DNA from 2 places in the Bacillus sp. FSL R5-0422 genome. Region 1 is predicted to be linked to the other one. Evidence: a T-box and tRNA genes for the amino acid it is inferred to sense, from the RefSeq annotation. Region 1 holds a T-box; the other holds one or more tRNA genes.

Evidence for each region. The T-box of region 1 lies ahead of alaS (alanine--tRNA ligase). A T-box ahead of a tRNA ligase gene usually reads a tRNA of that ligase, here a tRNA-Ala.
Region 2: it encodes a tRNA-Ala, which carries the amino acid that the T-box ahead of alaS (alanine--tRNA ligase) is inferred to sense. The anticodon was not compared.

The regions. Positions count from the first base shown of each region.
Region 1 is NZ_CP152014.1:2,333,362-2,336,785, forward strand. It holds gene alaS (alanine--tRNA ligase) at 1-2,037, opposite strand, end outside; T-box leader at 2,119-2,327, opposite strand; gene MKX52_RS11950 (AI-2E family transporter) at 2,374-3,424, opposite strand, start outside.
Region 2 is NZ_CP152014.1:2,698,660-2,702,083, forward strand. It holds gene betB (betaine-aldehyde dehydrogenase) at 1-1,154, opposite strand, end outside; gene MKX52_RS13860 (GbsR/MarR family transcriptional regulator) at 1,362-1,919, shown strand; tRNA gene MKX52_RS13865 (tRNA-Ala) at 1,992-2,064, shown strand; gene MKX52_RS13870 (hypothetical protein) at 2,119-2,307, opposite strand; gene MKX52_RS13875 (peptidoglycan-binding protein) at 2,422-3,246, opposite strand; gene MKX52_RS13880 (acyltransferase family protein) at 3,303-3,424, opposite strand, start outside.

The DNA.
Region 1 (3,424 bases):
AATTTCCGCAGTATTTTGCACGTGACAGCCGCCGCATAGTTCGATGCTGTAATCGCCTACTTGGACAACTCGGACAATATCGCCATACTTTTCGCCAAAGAGCGCCATCGCACCCATTTCTTTTGCTTCAGCAATCGGCTTCAAGTCAATAGCAACAGAGATGCCTTCCCAGATCTTTTCGTTCACGATTTTTTCAATCTGAGACAACTCTTCTTTTGTAACTTGTCCAAAATGAGAGAAGTCAAAGCGAAGTCTATTTTCATTCACCAGTGATCCTGCTTGGTTCACATGGCTGCCCAAAACGTCTTTTAACGCCTGATGCAATAGATGTGTCGCTGTGTGGTTTTTCACAATGCCTTTTCGAAGAGCTGATTCCACTTCCGCAGTGACTTCAAGTCCTTTTTTGGCTGTACCGCTTACGACTACTCCTTCATGAACATGTTGACCGTTTGGTGCCTTTTTCACATCTTTGATGTCAATGATCACTTCAGCGCTTTTCAATGTCCCTTTATCAGCCACTTGTCCGCCGCTTTCTGCATAAAAAGGTGTTTCATCTAATAAAATTTGTACTGTATCGCCTTCATGTGCTTCTGAGACAATTTCGCCATTTTGAAGCAATTCAATCATATGAGCATCTGCCATTAGATTTTCGTAGCCGACAAATGTGCTTTCTACTTTAATATCTCCTAAAGCACCGCCTTGAACCTGCATACTGCCGACATCTTGTCGCGCATTTCTTGCACGTTCACGCTGCTTTTCCATCTCAGCCTGGAAGCCTTCACGATCCACTGTCATGTGCTCATCTTCTGCGTATTCTTCTGTGAGCTCGACAGGGAATCCATACGTGTCATACAGCTTAAATACATCTTCACCTGAAATCTGTGAGCTGCCTTTGTCTCTTTCTTTTTTGATGACTTCTGACAAAATCGCTAAACCTTCGTTCAATGTTTCATGGAAGCGTTCTTCTTCATTCTTGATGACTTTTGCAATAAATTCTTCTTTCGCTTGTACATCTGGGTAGAAATCCTTCATGATTTCCGCCACAACTGGAACTAGATCAAACATAAACGGGCGATGGATGTGAATGGTTTTTGCATAACGCACAGCACGGCGAAGCAAACGTCTTAACACATACCCGCGGCCTTCATTGGAAGGAAGCGCTCCATCACTTACAGCAAAGGCAACCGTCCGGATGTGGTCAGCAATGACTTTGAATGCTGTATCCTTTTCCTTTGTTTCGCCATAGCTTTCTCCAGATATGGTCTCAACTGCACGAATAATTGGCATGAATAGATCTGTATCAAAGTTCGTAGGCACGTTTTGAATGACAGATACCATTCGTTCAAGACCCATCCCTGTATCAATATTTTTCTTCGGCAGCGGCGTGTATGACCCATCTGGATTATGGTTAAATTCAGAGAACACTAGGTTCCACACTTCTAGATAACGCTCATTTTCTCCGCCAGGATATAATTCTGGATCGTTCATATCGTGACCGTATGATTCACCGCGGTCATAGAAAATTTCTGTATTCGGTCCACTTGGGCCCTCTCCAATATCCCAGAAGTTCCCTTCAAGGCGAATAATACGTTCCTCAGGTACACCGATTTTATCTCTCCATAGAACATACGCTTCTTCGTCCTCTGGATGAACAGTGACAGATAACAAATTCGGGTCAAAGCCAATCCATTCGTCACTTGTGAGGAATTCCCACGCCCATTCAATCGCTTCTTCTTTAAAATAATCACCAATAGAGAAGTTTCCAAGCATTTCAAAGAATGTATGATGACGTGCTGTTTTCCCTACGTTTTCAATATCATTTGTACGAATTGATTTTTGCGCGTTGCAAATACGCGGATTGTCAGGTACGACGCGGCCATCAAAGTATTTCTTTAATGTTGCCACCCCGCTGTTGATCCACAAAAGTGTCGGATCATCATGCGGTACGAGTGAGGCACTCGGTTCTACAGCATGTCCTTTTTCTTTAAAAAAGTCTAAAAACATTTGGCGTACTTGAGCTGAAGTTAAAGTTTTCATTCAAAAATTCCTCCCTTTTCATTCATCAATCTCCACACAAACGAAAAAACACCCCGCCCTATGCAAGCACAAAACGACTTACACAGGGACGAGATGTTCTCGCGGTACCACCCTGATTATAGACAAATTCGTCTATCACCTTCACATCCGATAACGCCGGAAGAGAGCGGCAGTGTTTATCTGCACTCGGGACTAGCTTCCGTTAAAGGTCTGATAAGGCTTTTCTCAGCAAAATAAAGCCTCTCTCTGAAACAGCTTTTTAACGTACTCGGGTCCGTCATTGAATTCAGTATGTAGTATGAATCGAAATTATTATAGACAACTCGGCTCCTCTTGTCAATGAACGCTTCGCCTCATAAGGATATATTGCACAATGATCACCCTGATGATAGCGGCAGTTGGTACGGCTAAAATCATGCCTATTAAACCAAATAACTCTCCACCAGCAAGCAAGACAAGCATAATGACGACAGGATGCATATGAAGACTTCTCCCTACGATAATCGGGCTGAGGACGTTGCTTTCTAAAAATTGCAGTACGGCGACTGTAATCAGCACAATAATAACTGATTTCACCGAGATGGTAAACGCAATAAAGACAGCGGGAATCGCGCCAATAATCGGTCCAAAATACGGAATGACATTCGTTGCGCCAATCAGCATACCAAGGACAAGCGGGTACGGAATATGAAACAGCCAGAGCACAATGGCGGCTGCCCCCCCAATGAATGAACAGACAAGCAGCTGCCCTCTAATATAATTACCAAGTGATTCATCAACTGCCTTTACAAACGCATGCCCCCTCTTCCGAAATGAGGGCGGCGTCAAATACCATGCGGCTCGCTTCATTGTATTCATATCCTTCACCATATAAAAAACAAGAAAAGGGATGAGCGCTGCAACTAGTGCATAATCAAGTAAGACTTTACAGCTAAGAATCATCCGCTCCGCGCCGTTAGCTGCATATGTCTCCGATTGAACAATTAAGCGATCCAAGCGGTCGTGAAGTCCGTCAGGCCAATGGCTTGTATGATGATGAATATGTGATAAGGCGCCATTATACGTTTCTGCAAGCACAGGAATTTGTTCTGACAGCTCATTTAGCTGCTTGATCATGACAGGCGCCCCTTTATAAACCGCAAGCCCAATCCCGCCAAAAAACAGGACATAAATCAATAAGAGACTCACAGTCCTTGGTAAGCCCCCTGCATGCAATCTTTCCACTATCGGATAAAGCAGATAAGAAATAAAAATAGCAATGAGTAGCGGAATGAGAACCGCCTTTAACAACAAAAAAATAGGCATCCATAACTCGTCGAGCTGCAATAAAATGAGCAAAGATGCAAGGACAAGCAGGACCCCTGCGGCATATATCAGAAATTGGATC
Region 2 (3,424 bases), 370 kb from region 1:
ACTTCTTCTTGGACAATCCGCATCTCTGACGTGCAGCCTGAGAAAATCGTTGGCAAGTAGAAGAACCCATTTGAAAGCTCCTCTGCGTCAGGTCTTTTTCCGCCTGTTTCTAATTTGGCGCCTTCATCTAGCCCAATGCTGACGTATTTTTCTACTTTTTCTCGATGCTCAGCTGAGATGAGCGGGCCGCTCTGGGTTTCTTCATCAAAGCCGTTGCCTAGCTTGATTTTTTTCGTCCGCTTCACCAGTTCTTCTAGAAATTCATCATGAATGGATTCTTCCACTAGCAAACGTGAACCTGCTGAACACACTTGCCCCGCATGGAAAAACACAGCATTCATTGCCTGATCAACCGCTACGTCTAAATCAGCATCTTGAAACACAATATTCGGATTTTTTCCGCCAAGCTCAAGGGCGATTTTCTTCACATTCCCACTGGCTCCCTGCATGATTTTCTTGCCTGTTTCAATACCGCCTGTAAATGAAATCAAATCGACTTGATCATTCACAGCAAGCTCATCACCAACCGTTGCACCTGGTCCAAGGACTAGGTTTGCCACTCCTGATGGAATGCCCGCTTCTTCCATGAGTTTGAATACTTTGATCGTGGTGAGCGGTGTGATTTCACTTGGCTTTAATACGATGGTATTCCCCGCCGCAAGAGCAGGAGCGATTTTCCAGCTTGCTTGAAGCAATGGATAATTCCAAGGAGTAATTTGCCCGCATACACCAACAGCCTCTCTGACCAATTCGCTTTTCGAGTTCGGAATTGGTGATGCAATGATTTCCCCGCCATCTTTGTCAGCAAGCCCTGCATAATATTGGAACACGTTCGCAATATCGTCCATATCTGCTTTGCTTTCCTCTAATGTTTTGCCTGTATCAAGCGATTCCAATTTGGCTAGTTCATCAAGATCACGTCTAATCAATTCAGCCATCTTAAACACCATATTTCCTCTTTCAATTCCAGGCAAGTTTGCCCAGTCACCTTGATCGAAGGCTTTTCTCGCTGCTTTAATGGCGAGCTGCGCGTCATTTCTTGATCCTTCACTCACCTTCGCGATCACTTCTTGATTAAATGGATTGATGATATCCCGCGTGTCGCCGCTTTTGGCGCCAACCCATTGTCCATCTATAAATAGTGTTTGACTCATAGAAGGAACCTCCTCTGATTCTTTTTGGTAAGTTTGTTAAATAAAAATTTAACGTTTTGAACATAATTAACGTATCATGTTCAAATTTTTCTGTCAAAGGGAGATATGCTTCAATTTCTTTTGACATTTCTCATTCTTTCGTTAACATATAGTCCATAAAGATTTTTTTGAACGTATTGAATTCTCTTAATAGAAAGCAGGGACAAGATGAAAAAGCAGGAACAGCCGCAAGCAGAAGAACGTATTTTAGCTGCTAAAGATCTAGTCATTGATTCCATAGCTGAAACGATGGATCTCTATGGGATTACTCGAAGTGCTGGTATTCTCTATGGGACCATGTATTTAAATGAGGAAATGACGCTAGATGAAATGCGTGAAGAGCTGCAAATGAGTAAGCCTAGTATGAGTACGGGTGTCAAAAAACTGCAAGACATGAATATTGTCAAAAAGACCTTTCACCGCGGCCGAAGAAAACATAGCTTTGTTGCTGAAAAAGACTTTTTTAAGTTTTTCATGAACTTCTTTCCGCAAAAATGGGAACGAGAGGTCGAGGTGAATTTAGCGGCAATTGAAGAAGCGCAAGTGCGGCTTCAAGAGGTAGCTCACGATGATCAGTTGGAGGCACATATAAGAGAGGAAGCCCAGCAGCTCATTGAGCAACTTGAAAGCTCAAAAGCCTATTATGACTGGCTGAGACGATTAGCGAACTCTGTTCATTCAGGGGAAATCTTTGACTATATCCAAATTGATCAGAAAGAAAAATAGACAATGTGTGTGCGTTTTAAAGGTTGAATTTTATAGGAGGATTGATTATAATAAAATATGTCGTAACACATCGGGGCATTAGCTCAGCTGGGAGAGCGCTACGCTGGCAGCGTAGAGGTCAGCGGTTCGATCCCGCTATGCTCCATAACGAAAAGCCATTCTTGAGAATTCAAGGATGGTTTTTTTATGTATTTATTTCTTAAAGCTCTGATTGTTCTTTGTTTTTTCTTAAGCCTAATATTTTTATGATGCGGTACGTGATCACAGAGACATAAGCCGTGATGAGTATGATTGTGTAAGACAAAGGAAAATCGCTTGTCATACCGTGATAAATGAAATAGATGAGCAGCACTGACAGTATGATGACTTGGAACAGTTCCTTTTTCATTTTACTCTCCCCTCATGATAGTGATTTGGTCGATTATATCATAAATGATGTCATTTTTTGTTAACTATCAGCAAGGGAAAATCCATTCTCCTGCTGATAGCACTTTATGAATCATCACTTTTTCAACAATTGTTCCATTTTGTTCTTCGTCTTCGGACCGTATATACCGTCTGCCGCTAGACCATTCATGAGCTGGAACCGTTTGACCGCATTCGCCGTTTTTGGTCCATAATAGCCATCAATCCCGTTGTTTTTTGCCCCTTTGTCTGGGTAGAAATAGAGAGAGGATAAGGCTTTTTGCACGGCCGTGACTTGTGGTCCTTTTGTTAAGGGCTTGGTTATTTTTAAGATGCCAGATGGCAAAATGTCTGACTTTTTAGATGTACTTATTTTAGATTTTATCGAACCATTTGCTAATAGTTTTTTAACTGGCTTTGTCTTAATTGGCTTTTCAGAAACTTTATTTGATAAAAATGACACCAAGATAGGTCGTTTACCCGCTTGAAGCTGTGTTAAAGTCAAACTGCCCATCATTTCAAGGTGTGGGTAATCCTTAAAACTCTTCCAGTCTCCGCCCCACGAAAATCCTAGTGATTTCCCGATTTGCGCTACTCGGCGCCATTTCTCGTTAACTGTCCAAAGCGCTTTTTTTCCATCCGCACTTAATAGAACATAATCAATCGCTAAACCATAGTTGTGATTTGATTGACCACCTTTAGCGTTGGTGACAATCTTCCCAGGAGCGGTACGACCTTGAGCGTAAAGCTTATTTTGTTCTGCAAACGAACGGTAGCCAGAAGTAATCTGAACAAAGATATCTTCTTTGTATGCTTGTTTGATCATTTCAATTGCGCTTTCTTTTACAACCTTGTGAATGCCGGAACCCATATTTCTAATGGAACGGTCTATAAGAGTTTGCAATCCAATTTTTTCAGCCATGTTCTTTCTCCTTTGATTAGTGTATTGAATATTAAAAAAAGCCCCTGCTAAGGGACTTAGAAATTTGTATTTTTTTCTTTTGCTTTTGGTTTTAATAAAGATGTTAATTTTTTGATTGTATTATATGGGGAAGTGATGAACCAACTGACTGCCGCAAAAAGATTGGAGCCTAGACAAC